2 linked regions of the Agarilytica rhodophyticola genome follow. The protein of the gene in region 1 interacts with the protein of each later gene in a pairwise test. Links are inferred from orthologs where the notes say so. Each region holds a gene or a part of one and is shown on either strand. Other genes may lie near its edges. The genes, in order: uvrA and uvrB.

Region 1 (7,097 bases):
AGCAAACAGCTGACACTCAAGGTCAATACTGCGGCCAAAAAAACCGGCTTAATTTTGCGCTTCTTCTCAGCCACAATCATCAGTGGCAACATCGCGATAAAAGCAAGCAATAGGATCGGCAAGTAAAACTGCCAATGACTTTCCTTAGGTAAAGATAATGTTGACTCCAAGACACCCGGAATACATACAAAGCTCACCATTAAAATACAATGTAACGAAAATATACCCAGGTTTAATCGCAGCAGCTGACCATTCTGAACACTTTGCTTGAACAGCTCAGGTGTTGCGGCAACGTCTCGATGAGCCCCTTTACTTGTCGGCGTGGGCACAAGAAAAAATACGATAGCAATGCCAATGCAAGATAATATTGCAGACAAAGCAAATACTCCCGATAAGCCCTTAATAGCGGCTAATGCCGGGCCGAGAATCATGGCCAAAGAAAACGATAGACCAATAGAGGCCCCTATCGCCGCCATCGCCTTTGTGCGGTTTTCTTCAGAAGTAAGATCCGCCACCATCGCCATAATAGCACTCGCGATAGCACCACTCCCTTGTAAAGCTCTGCCGATGATAAGACCTTCCACTGTTGTGGCAACAGCAGCCACAACACTGCCAATAGCGAAGACAACGAGCCCCCCAGCAATAACAGGTTTACGGCCGACAATATCTGAGAGCATACCAAGAGGAATTTGAAAACAAGCTTGCGTGAGTCCATAAACACCTAGAGCGAGTCCTAGCAAAAGCGGTGTGGCTCCCTGGTATTGATCTCCATAAAGCATCAATACCGGTAACACCATAAACAGCCCTAGCATTCTAAATGCATAGAGCAGAGCAAGTGACGACACTGTACGAACTTCAGACAAAAGCGGGTCCTCGAAAACCAAAAATGCGGGAATTTTAGCAGTCAAGTCCAAACAAGAACAGAATTGATCTACTATCAATCTAGGTATGTACGAAAAGGTACAAGTTTAGGGAAAATAGGAAGCTAAAGATTAGGCAGTTAAGCTTTATTTGTCATACAAATAGTGGACAAACTTTTTTACGTTTTCCTCGTCTAGACAATGTAGGACGTTTATTTATAAGCTCAACAAGGACTATACTTTAGGTATAAAAAAGTGCCACTTCGTTTTGTGACACAAATTACGTTACAATATGCCAAGTTTTTGCATTATGTGCATTTTTTAGACAAAAACAAATATAAACAGTGACGATCCAAACAAATTTAGCGGTTTAACCGCTTTGTTCATTCAGGTAAAGACGTGTCAGAACAGAGTCAGGGCGCAAAAATCCCATTAATACACATTGCAATTGTTTCAAGTAATGAGAGCTTTCATACTACTCTTCTCGCTACTTTCATCGGTGAGCATATCAATGCCAAGTGCAGTATTATAAAGCGCGATACTAAAAAGCTCCCAGAAGACATTCAGCTCGTCTTGCTCGACTGCCTGCAGGAGAGTATAGACAGTTTAAACAACATATTACGTGAACTAAGTGCTCATTCTGACAATGTGGTGACAGCTCTGCTAAATGCTGAGCACAGTGATGAACATGAAAACCTATTGGATTGGCCTTGTGTCTCAGGGATATTCTACGTTGATACTCCCCAAGATCAGCTGTTACGCGGAATTGAACAATTGTTAGGCGGCGATTACTGGGTACCGAGACGACTGCTGCATAACTTTTTCAATAAGCACAGACAAATAGTCGCTGGCAAAAATCACGCAAGCCACTCCCTATCCAATATCCAGTTAACTAACCGCGAGCGGGAAATTCTTAAAATGATTAAAGACGGCATGAGTAATTCTGCCGTTTCCGCTTCTTTGTCTCTGAGCGAACATACCGTAAAGAGCCATCTCTATAACATTTATAAGAAGATAGGTGTCAGAAATAGGATGGAGGCCAGCAACTGGGCACGGGATCATCAAAATATCAACAACCTCTAAAGACTGTATATTGCCACAGTATTTCGAAACCCCGTATACTAGTCCGCTTTAAAATCAGCGGATCGGTAAATTAGTGGAAAAGATTATAGTTCGTGGGGCTCGTACTCATAATTTAAAAGACGTCGATATTGAAATCCCAAGGGATAAACTTGTTGTAATCACAGGCCTTTCAGGCTCAGGCAAATCTTCACTCGCATTTGACACACTATATGCCGAAGGACAAAGACGCTACGTAGAGTCTTTGTCGACCTACGCCAGGCAGTTTTTATCCATGATGGAAAAGCCAGATGTGGATCATATTGAAGGCTTAAGTCCAGCAATATCTATCGAACAAAAATCCACCTCTCACAACCCTCGCTCAACAGTGGGCACCATCACTGAAGTGTACGACTATTTGCGCTTGTTGTTTGCCCGTGTTGGCGAACCGAGGTGCCCTATTCACGGAGAGCCTCTGGCAGCACAAACCATATCCCAAATGGTAGACACTGTGCTGAAAATGCCTGAAGGCAGCAAAACCATGTTGCTCGCACCCATAGTTAGAGATCGTAAAGGTGAGCACTTACACGTATTAGAGTCTCTGCGCAGAGATGGATTTATCCGTGCTCGCATCGACAACATCGCAGTCGATCTGGATGATGCTCCTGCCCTTGATAAGAAGAAAAAACACACGATCGAAGTCATCGTTGACCGCTTTAAGGTAAGAGCAGACCTAAAAACTAGGCTTGCAGAGTCTTTTGAGACTGCCATTAACCTCTCTAGCGGCATCGCTATAATCGCTGATATGGATGGCAAAAATCCTGATCAAATATTTTCAGCTAAGCACTCCTGCCCTGTGTGTGACTACTCACTGGCAGAATTAGAGCCCCGCCTTTTCTCTTTTAACAACCCTGCTGGTGCTTGTCCTGAGTGTGACGGTTTAGGTGTAAAACAGTTTTTTTCTGAAGAGAAAATTGTCCAATTTCCAGAGTCTTCATTGTCTGAAGGTGCTATACGAGGTTGGGACAGACGCAACCTCTATTACTTCCATATGCTCAACTCTCTCGCCGAGCATTATGGCTTTGATATTGATAAGCCATGGAAGAAACTCACTAAAAAGCACCGTAATATCATTCTTTATGGTTCAAAAAATGAAGTGATTGACTTCAGCTATGTCAACGACAGAGGTGATACTTATCACCGCAGCCATACGTTTGAAGGGGTCATTCCCAATATGGATCGCCGCTATCGCGATACTGATTCGGCTTCAGTGCGAGAAGAACTGACAAAATTCCTCTCTACCATGAACTGCCCGGAATGTGATGGCGCCAGGCTGAAAAAAGATGCACGTCATGTATTTATAGATAATCGCAATCTTCCAACAATTACCGAAATGCCTGTGGGCGAAGCGTATACTTACTTCAAGAAGTTAAAGTTCACCGGAGCCAAGCGTAAGATTGCAGATAAAATCCTAAAAGAAGTAGAAGATCGCTTTCGCTTCCTAGTGGATGTTGGTCTTAATTATCTTACTCTTAATCGCAGTGCCGATACTCTCTCCGGTGGGGAAGCTCAACGTATTCGTTTGGCCAGTCAAATTGGTGCAGGCTTGGTGGGCGTTATGTACATTCTCGATGAGCCTTCAATAGGATTGCACCAACGGGACAACGACAGGCTACTCTCAACCCTCACACACTTACGTGACTTAGGCAACACTGTAATCGTGGTAGAGCACGATGAAGACGCCATACGAACCGCTGATTACGTCATTGATGTAGGCCCAGGTGCTGGGGTTCACGGTGGTCAGATCATCGCGGCAGGCAAATGCAGCCAAATAGAGAAGTCACGCAAGTCTCTCACTGGCGACTATTTGTCAGGACGAAAAGCCATAGATATTCCAGATGAGCGTCATCCTTACGATGAAGACCGAATATTGTCCCTCATCGGGGCAACCGGCAACAACCTGCAAGATGTAACGCTTAATATTCCATGCGGTCTTATGACCTGCATTACCGGGGTTTCTGGATCGGGCAAATCAACCCTTATTAACGGCACGCTCTACCCACTGGCAGCCACACATCTCAATGGTGCGACCACGTTAACTGCCGCTGAACATGAGGCCGTAGAGGGTCTGGAAAACTTTGATAAGTGTGTAGATATAGACCAAAGCCCTATTGGCAGAACACCGCGTTCCAATCCCGCTACTTACACCGGTATTTTTACACCAATTCGAGAATTATTTGCCGGCACCCCCGAGGCTAGAGCACGAGGTTATAAGCCGGGTCGCTTTAGCTTTAATGTAAAAGGAGGACGCTGTGAAGCATGCCAGGGCGACGGCGTTGTCAAAGTGGAAATGCACTTCTTACCCGATGTCTATGTGCCCTGTGATGTCTGCCATGGCAAGCGCTACAACCGAGAAACGCTGGATATTAAATACAAAGGCAAAAATATCCATGAGTGTTTGGATCTAACGGTGGAAGACGCACGTGAATTCTTTGATGCGATTCCCAGTGTTGCTAAGAAATTACAAACCTTAATGGATGTGGGGCTCTCTTATATACGTCTCGGGCAAGCTGCTACAACCCTTTCGGGTGGTGAGGCACAGCGGGTAAAACTTTCCAGGGAACTGTCTAAACGAGATACTGGTAAAACCCTATATATCCTGGATGAACCTACCACAGGTTTGCATTTTCACGATATCAAGCAACTGCTTATTGTACTCCATCGCTTGCGAGATCACGGTAACACCGTGGTTGTTATCGAACATAATTTAGACGTAGTGAAAACCGCTGACTGGATTATTGATCTAGGACCTGAAGGAGGTAGTGGTGGAGGGCAGATTATTGCTGAAGGGACACCTGAGCAAGTCACTAAAGTAAAGGGATCTCATACTGGACGCTTTTTAAAGCCGCTATTACAAAAATAGGGCTCTAAAGCCCTATTCTATCTCATTACATTAACGAGAATATTTCTAATTAAACGAGCTTGAGAGCGCAGTATTTAGGCGCCTCCTCGCTATCTGGTGAAAAATGCGGTAAAAAGTCATGGATTTTACGCGCAGCTTTTTCGATTGAACTCTTGGTAATTTCAATTTCATTGGCAATGGCGTCCAATTCGATACAGGAAGTCACAGAACCATGAGATGCAAGTACATCATCTAACTCTACCTGTACGCCTAATCCCTGCAAACCCAATCCTTGATCGCTATCCCAAGCAGAATTCAATAAAACAAAAGACACTGTAAAAATTGCTATAAGTAAAACGATAATTTTAATATTGCTAATAATGATAGATCTGGTGCCAAACAGAAAGTTTTCTTCCATTCCCCAACCGCCTCTCTAATCAACTAAAAGTTATGGTGCGCAGAATTGCACGAGACTCATTCAAAATCAAACTCCAAAATCGATATATTGGCTTACAAAAAAATAAAAATTTGAACAAGATCACATTTTTGGCACCTATTTCTAATAACACATATTAGCAGTTAAGTCATTGTCGCCCATAGCTTTTTTTGAAAAAAATGATTTAAATGTCAGCAATCAAAACTATTAACACGCATCACTTGGCGCATTATAAAACATATGGCGCACAAAATAACAAAAATGGCACTATCAAAATTACACCATTTGTAATAACTAAAACATCCTAAATTGTCAGTTTGAAATATAAATCACACAAACTCAGCGAAATATTGCAAGATTGTGAAGCTCACCAAACTTTATTTTAAGCGCCACTTTAGTGGTTAAGAAATAAGGCTAAGTTGCTCGGTGAAAAATATTTCGTCTTACGTGTTTGCAAGCGTTTATTTTTGTAGGTTTTCTCAGAGATTAGGTCTAGGCTAATTTCTGTAGAAAAGCTAAACTCGGATAAGAAAAATTATAAAAATTAAACAGCTGTTTGAAATCAAACCGAAACATGCATATGATGCAAGAGTACGTGCCAAAATGCACAATGATTAGTTTCAGTGGTGATTTCCCGATCTCTTTATCGAGGGGACTTCATTGTTGATGCCCCCCAAAGTAAATCAATAATAAATATCGAGGGATACAAGATGCTCAAGTACCGCCTTAGCAGTTTAATGCTTGCATCGATTCTAGGTCTCACCGCATGCGGTGGTGACGATGATCAAACAAGTAATACAAACGCCCCTATCAACCGAACTTTTGCAGTTTTCAGTCCAGCAACCAGTGAATTACCAATTCCAAATGACTTGTTGTTTGCCGCACAGTCACCGGCCGATGGCACCATGAGCGCTGGCGTTGATCCCGCGAATCCAGTGGTTACTGGTATTGATTCTTTAGACGGCAACTCAGTGATATCGCCTTTTGACATTCGATTTTCGTCTTCTCTTAATACAGCGCAAAACCTAAATGCCGCTAACTTTGTTGCCGCAGATGGCGCAGTGATACCCAATCCAAATCAGAATGTATTTCTGCTACCTTTAACCTATCCAAGTGGCGATGGCCTCAGCCAGGCATCGATTAATGGTAGTAGTGTAGAAGTTCCCACTTTCGCAGAAGCGGTAACATATCAAACTGCGGCAGCGACCTCTGATGCTGCGACACTAGGGGCATTGGCAATGCCCACTGCGCGTGCAGAACTTATTAGCCAAGATGGTGGTAACAATAATACTCTGCGTATTACGCCTCTTAAGCCTTTAATGCCAAAAACCAAATATCTTGTTGTTGTAACAGATGTAGAAGATCTCAATGGCAATCCTGTAACAGCATCTTCCTCATATGAATTATTGCGTGACCCAAGTAACGACCTTTCCATATTTGGTGCTGAAAGTGCAGCCTCTCTCACCGGTGTTAGAAATGCAATCCTGGGTTGGGAAAGATTGGCCGCTGGCTATTTTGGCTTTATGCAAACCGTATTTACTGCCGCTGGTGTTACTACGGCAAATGTGCCAAGCGCTGACGACATTATCTTCAGCATTACCTTTACCACAGGCGGCACAACCGATGTACTACAAAGCGTTGCAGCACCAGAGTACTTCTTTGAACAATCATTGAGAACAGGTGTCAAGAAAGATGCAATCATCAAGCTTGTAGATGGTACTTATACTCTATCAGGCATGCCTTCCACAGCGTCACCCACTCCTGTGGATACGGCAATTAATGGTACATTAAATACCCTATTAACAGCGCAAATGTTGCCAGGCGGACAGCCAAACCCCTT
Region 2 (6,671 bases), 950 kb from region 1 along the record:
GTGCGCAGTCTTCCGTCAGTGTGGATATGTCCAATACATATTTGTCTTGGGCGAAGTTGAACTATGAGAAGAATAATATTAATAGCCAGCGTCATAGCCTAGTGCGGGCTGACTGTATACAGTGGTTGCAGCAGTGTCGAGAAGGTTTTGACTTAATTATGTTAGACCCGCCAACTTTTTCTAATTCCAAAAAAACTTCAACAGTATTGGACGTGCAGCGAGATCATATGACATTAATTAATCGCTGTATGGAACTATTGACCCCGAAGGGTACACTTTATTTTTCTACTAATCTGAGAACTTTTAAAATAGATAATACAATTATCCAGCGATATAAAGTAGAAGATATTACTATGGATACACTAGATCCAGATTTTGAACGTAATACAAAAATACATAAGTGTTGGAAATTTCAACATTAGCGTTTGTTAACCCTTGATACTCAATATTGGTTAAACATCATATGTCGAAGCTATTTAACATCAAAAGTAAGTACAGTCCTGCAGGTGATCAGCCGACTGCAATAGATGGTTTGGTGCAAGGCTTGGATGCCGGTCTTGCCCACCAGACATTATTAGGGGTGACAGGTTCAGGTAAAACTTTCACCATTGCTAATGTTATACAAAAAGTACAGCGTCCCACTATTGTCATGGCCCATAATAAAACGCTTGCAGCGCAACTTTATGGAGAATTACGGGAGTTTTTTCCCGATAACTCGGTTGAGTACTTTGTTTCTTACTATGACTACTATCAACCGGAAGCCTATGTGCCATCTTCAGATACATTTATCGATAAAGATGCATCGGTAAATGAACATATCGAACAGATGCGTTTGTCGGCTACCAAGGCTCTTATGGAGCGCAAGGACTCTATAGTGGTGGCGACGGTGTCGGCTATTTACGGTTTGGGCGATCCTCAATCGTATATGAAGATGATGCTACATGTGGTGCGAGGTGATGCTTTGGATCAGCGCCAAATTTTGCGTCGCCTCGCCGAGTTACAGTATGAGCGCAATGAGACAGACTTTCGTCGTGGCACCTATCGCGTGAGGGGGGATGTGATCGATGTCTTTCCCGCAGATTCCAGTGCCGAAGCCATGCGCATTGAATTATTTGATGATGAAGTAGAACAGATTTCTATCTTTGATCCGCTCACAGGTGAAGTTTTTCAAAAGGTACCACGCTACACTATTTATCCAAAGACCCACTACGTCACTCCTCGTGAACGTATATTAGAAGCTATCGATGGCATTAAAGATGAATTAAAAGAACGTCTAAAACAATTACGCTCAATTGATAAGTTGGTAGAAGCCCAAAGGCTGGAGCAGCGTGCTAAATACGACTTAGAAATGATGCAAGAGTTGGGATATTGTACCGGCATTGAAAACTATTCCCGTTATTTATCTGGTCGGGAAAGTGGTGAGCCACCACCTACATTATTTGACTATCTGCCTGCAGATGCTCTGCTAGTATTAGATGAGTCTCACGTTACCGTGCCGCAGATTGGCGCTATGTATAAAGGTGACCGTTCCCGTAAGGAAACTTTAGTTGAATATGGCTTTCGTCTTCCTTCTGCTTTAGATAATCGCCCTTTACGCTTTGATGAATGGGAACGTTTAGCTCCGCAAATGATTTTTGTTTCGGCAACACCTGGCAAATATGAGGAAGAACATCAGGGGCAGGTCATCGAGCAAGTTGTTCGCCCCACAGGATTACTCGATCCTATTGTCGAAATCCGCTCCGCGCAAACACAGGTTGACGATTGCTTGTCGGAGATAAGTCGTTGTGTCGCGGCAGACGAGCGAGTATTAATTACCGTGTTAACAAAACGCATGGCGGAAGATCTTACCGAGTATTTAATGGAACACGGAACACGAGTGCGTTATTTGCATTCAGACATTGATACGGTTGAGCGGGTGGAAATTATCCGTGATTTGAGAATAGGTGAATTTGATGTATTGGTGGGAATAAACTTGTTACGTGAAGGCCTGGATATGCCCGAGGTATCACTCGTAGCAATTTTTGATGCGGACAAGGAAGGCTTTTTGCGTTCGGATCGTTCGCTTATTCAGACCATCGGTCGAGCTGCCCGGAATGTTAACGGCAAAGCGATTTTGTACGCCGATAGAGTGACCGATTCAATGCAGCGTGCGATCGACGAAACTGAGCGCCGCCGCAGCAAACAAACGGCTTTTAATGAGCAACATGGCATTGTGCCTAAAGGCATTAAAAAGTCTGTGGCTGATATTATGGAGGGCGCCAGAGCACCAGGGGCGAAGGCAGGCAACAAGAAACGTAAGGTGGCAGAAAAAACTCGCGATTACGCGCTAGATGTTCCGGATGGTAAATCTCCATGGGAGCATATTGAAGCCTTGGAAAAAGAAATGTTTGCTGCAGCTAAAGATTTGGATTTTGAAAAAGCCGCGGATCTTAGAGATCGTATTCAACAATTAAAAACTCAGGTAATGTAAGATCGATGAAAATTGCAGTACTGTCAGACATTCATAGCAATATTTATGCGTTACGCGCAGTTATGGATGATGTGCTTTGTCGCAAAGTGGATGCTATGTTTAATCTTGGTGATATTCTTTACGGCCCGATCGCACCCCAGGAAACTTTCGAGTACTTGCAGCAGTTTGATTTTATTACTATCGCGGGTAATCAGGATCGACAGATTTTTGATGCTTCTCAAAAAGATATTGATGCTAATCCAACACTCAAATTTATTTTTGATGACCTTAATGATCAAGCCGTCGCTTGGATGCGTGCGTTACCGAAAGATCGACAGTTTTCTAAAGAGGTATATTGCTGTCATGGTACTCCGACGAGTGATCTGATTTATCTTTTGGAAGATGTGCAAAGTGGTCAGCCTCAGCTACGCCCGGAGCAGGAAATTAGTGAGTATCTTGCGGGTCAAAAATCAGAGATTATTTTATGTGGTCATACCCACATCCCTCGCGTGGTGCAATTACAAACGGGGCAAACCATTGTTAATCCAGGCAGCGTCGGCTTGCCCGCTTATAGCGATGAATTGCCATGCCAGCATATGATGGAAACGTATAGCAGTATGGCTTCTTACGCTATTTTAGAAAAAACAGCCGCGCAAAAATGGAAAGTGGAGCTAGTTAAAGTTCCCTACGATGTCGCTCCAGCAGTAGATCTTGCGCTTAGTCATGGCCGAGAAGACTGGGCCTTTGCACTCAGTAGCGGGCGTGCTGTTTGATTGCAAACAGGAGTAATTAAATTACTGTTAACCGGACCTAGCGAATATATTGGCAGAGATATGCCACATCGATGTCAAGTTTTAGCTCGAAGGATTGATGTGCTTCGACCTCGAACACCTGGCCTTCAATAAAGGTGTGCCAACTATCATTCTGTGGTAACTTGACCTGACATTCTCCTGAGACGATAGTCATAATTTCTTTACAGTCTGTGGTAAAGCGATACTCTCCCGCTTCCATGACGCCTACAGTTGCCGGTAATGTCCTAGTTGTTAGTGTTATGGATTTAACCTTACCGTCAAAGTACTCATTTACATCTGGCATTTTCACTCCTCGCTATCGTCTGATAATTGATTGAACAGGGCATCTTTTTCGCTTTGTGTCACTTCAGATTTTATTGCAGCTTTCTCTGAGGCGTGATGAATGCGATTACGACCTAGTTGTTTAGCTTTATATAGCTGTTGGTCTGCTCCGTCAATAAAGTCATCGAGACTTCTATTTTGTTTGCGAGTGAAGGAGTCGATGCCTGCACTTATGGTAATAGCTAAATTGTGTTCATGATCTATAAAGGGCGTTTCTTCAATTTTCTTTCTTATACGTTCAGCTACCTGAATACCAATTAAAATAGGAGTGGAGGGGAGTATTACGGCAAACTCTTCGCCACCATAGCGGCAAGGGATATCAATTTTTCTCACTTCCGTTTTTATTAACGATGCGAGATGTATTAAAACTTTATCGCCTACCACATGGCCATAATTATCATTAACCCTTTTAAAATGATCTACATCGAGAATGATAAAGGTTGTGGGCTGATGGCTGCGATAAGTTCGCTCCATCTCTTGCTCTAAAGTAAAGCGCAAATGGCGAACATTAAATAAGCCGGTAAGAGGATCAGTGCTAACCTGCTGCTTGAGTTGTTGAATTTCTTGTTTTAAAGCCGCAATTGTTTCGTCGATGGGACAGCTGGCATTGCCCAATGGACAGCCCGATATTTTTTCTGGTGTGTTGTTTGTCCCCAATTGCTGCAAACCTAACGCTGATATTTATATATTTATTACTATAGCGTTAAAGATGGGAGTGTTCCAGCGCAACCTCTAAGAAGGGACGGAACCCTTGCTTAGAGGGGCTTATTCGCGGGTGGCGAATATTGGGATATGATTAATTAGACTATTCGTACTTAATAAATATTAATGACGGGTGTCTTTTCTTTTCGCAGAAGCTTCTTTTAATCTCCTTTCTAATGCAGAGAACGCATTTCTGACAGCGATATGCACAGATGGATCGTCTTGAGATACAGTAATGGGAGAGCCTTTTACTCCCAGCTCAATAGACGCTCGGAACAACTTGCCTTTGTGCTTGTGTTTGTGAGGGGCGTCTAATACAACGCGGCTATGAATGATAGAATCAGAGAATCTGTGGAGTTTTTCGATCTTTTTATAGATGATGTCATTTAGTGCAGGTGACGCATCGAAATCGCGATATACAACGTCTGCATTAGCCTTCATAATAGGCTTACCTCCATTATTTGCCGTTCAATTTACTAGCGTATTCCTAAACGAAAATCGTCTAGAAAAGTAAAGCTAGCTTCTCAAAATCAAGTGCTTAAAATAATGTGGCCACACTCCTATATTGACTTCTGTAATAAAAATTTCAAGGACTTTTTAAGAATATTATGATTTTTTTTTTGCGAAAACGGGTATAAGCAGGAAGAAGACTGTTTTTTCTATGGTTAATACCTCGAGTGCTTTGCATATGAGTACTCTTAATATCGACGAAAATAGGCGTAAAGATGAGTAATGTTTTCAATAAAGTACTTTTTTTGACCGGTGGCACAGGCTTTATTGGCACCGAATTAAGCAAAGCCTGGTTGTCTCGCTCGGATAGACATAAGGTAGTCATTCAAAGTCGTCATCCCGAAAAAAAGCGATCAAATGAGAAAATTAGCTATGTTTTAAACTATGCGGATATAGAGGAGCCTGTGTTTGCTCTAGTAAATCTGGCAGGGGCGCCGATTGCGGATAAACGTTGGTCACAATCAAGAAAACAAGAGCTGGAAAACAGTCGCATCACTTTGACGCGTGATTTGATTGAGCAGGTAAAAAAGGAAGAACAGTGTCCGCATGTGTTTATCAATGCTTCTGCTATCGGTTTTTATGGCTTAGGTGATGAGGATAAAGATGAGGCCTGCGAAGTGGGTGTAGGTTATGCCGCCAGTTTGTGTCAACGCTGGGAGTTGGAAGCCAATGAAATTGCAGAGTTTACACGTTTAGCCATTGCGCGCCTGGGGGTTGTTATTGGACACGGTGGTGTCTTGAAAAAACTATTGCCCATTTACCGCATGGGGTTAGGGGGAGCTATAGGTGACGGTAGCCAGTGGTTCTCATGGATTCATATGGATGATGTTGTAAATGCCATTTTACATATTATCGATAATAAACACATGAGTGGCATTTACAATCTCTCTTCCCCTAATCCTGTGCAACAGCGCGATTTTGCTTCAACTTTGGGAAAAACTTTGAGGCGACCGACGATTATTCCTACTCCTAGCTTTTTGCTATCTATTGGTTTGGGGGATATGGCGCGAGAACTTTTGCTTGGTGGGCAAAAAGTACTCCCAACGCGTTTACAGCAAGCAGGTTATCACTTTCAACATCAGTATCTTGATGGCGCTCTTGCAGCAAGTGTTTAGGGCCTGTCGCCGCTTATTTTAGACCCACTCAATTTTGTGGTGGGTCAGTTCAGCGTCGATGCTACTTTCACAGTAGTCGATTATTTTTGACAAAATAGATTCTACCGTTTTCTTATCGTTTGCCGCGCAAACAAAAGATAACTCAGCTCTTTGCTTTGAGTCTAGCGTGCCACTTTCGCATACGGCCAGGTTTTTGTTAGAACCATATTTATCTCTCAAGCCGCCGATCCTATGGCGTTTCTCTTTTAGCGATAAACAACCATGTAAATAAAATTTGATTTCTAATATAGCGATAAACATTTTTTAATTTTTTTCTTGAAAAACTCTAGATCGACACCATGTTAAGAAATGAGCCTGCTCAATGAGAGGTTTACTAAAACACTTATGTTTCTAGTTATCTTTCTAAAAACATAAGTAAATTCTAATGTATTTACTGACTTGATCATAGTGATAAGTCGCAAACTAAATTATTGCTCTTAATGAGGATATTGATTATGAGAGAATTTGATTTTTCCCCACTTTACCGTTCTGCCATTGGCTTTGATCGTATTGCCAGCTTGCTTGACAATATTAGCCGTACCGAACAAGGGCAGACATCCTATCCCCCCTACAATATTGAATTAATAGGTGAGGATGAATACCGAATCACAATGGCTGTTGCGGGTTTTACCGAGTCTGAACTCAATATTGAGATTAAGCAAAATAATTTGACCGTGACAGGCAAGAAAGAAAGCGCTAATAGAAATCAGCAGTTTTTGCATC

Evidence for each region.
Region 2: the proteins of uvrA (region 1) and uvrB interact in binary tests that used the Escherichia coli proteins (3 or more experiments, as listed by UniProt). The link is inferred for Agarilytica rhodophyticola from one-to-one orthologs.

The regions. Positions count from the first base shown.
Region 1 is NZ_CP020038.1:5,142,257-5,149,353, forward strand. The notes cover bases 1,651-5,042. They hold uvrA (excinuclease ABC subunit UvrA), read left to right. Parts: upstream 1,651-2,016; coding sequence 2,017-4,842; downstream 4,843-5,042. Other genes in these bases: BVC89_RS21365 (LuxR C-terminal-related transcriptional regulator), read left to right, coding at 1,651-1,943; BVC89_RS21375 (hypothetical protein), read right to left, coding at 4,892-5,042. Outside these bases: BVC89_RS21360 (MFS transporter), read right to left, coding at 1-863; more of BVC89_RS21365, read left to right, coding at 1,260-1,650; more of BVC89_RS21375, read right to left, coding at 5,043-5,239; BVC89_RS21380 (MECDP-synthase), read left to right, coding at 5,968-7,097. UniProt on the Escherichia coli protein: The UvrABC repair system catalyzes the recognition and processing of DNA lesions. UvrA is an ATPase and a DNA-binding protein. A damage recognition complex composed of 2 UvrA and 2 UvrB subunits scans DNA for abnormalities.
Region 2 is NZ_CP020038.1:4,187,600-4,194,270, reverse strand. The notes cover bases 1-2,966. They hold uvrB (excinuclease ABC subunit UvrB), read left to right. Parts: upstream 1-463; coding sequence 464-2,470; downstream 2,471-2,966. Other genes in these bases: BVC89_RS17585 (metallophosphoesterase family protein), read left to right, coding at 2,476-2,966; rlmKL (bifunctional 23S rRNA (guanine(2069)-N(7))-methyltransferase RlmK/23S rRNA (guanine(2445)-N(2))-methyltransferase RlmL), read left to right, coding at 1-422. Outside these bases: more of BVC89_RS17585, read left to right, coding at 2,967-3,222; ppnP (pyrimidine/purine nucleoside phosphorylase), read right to left, coding at 3,260-3,544; BVC89_RS17575 (GGDEF domain-containing protein), read right to left, coding at 3,547-4,239; hpf (ribosome hibernation-promoting factor, HPF/YfiA family), read right to left, coding at 4,408-4,725; BVC89_RS17565 (TIGR01777 family oxidoreductase), read left to right, coding at 5,010-5,909; BVC89_RS17560 (DUF503 domain-containing protein), read right to left, coding at 5,928-6,209; BVC89_RS17555 (Hsp20 family protein), read left to right, coding at 6,404-6,671. UniProt on the Escherichia coli protein: The UvrABC repair system catalyzes the recognition and processing of DNA lesions. A damage recognition complex composed of 2 UvrA and 2 UvrB subunits scans DNA for abnormalities.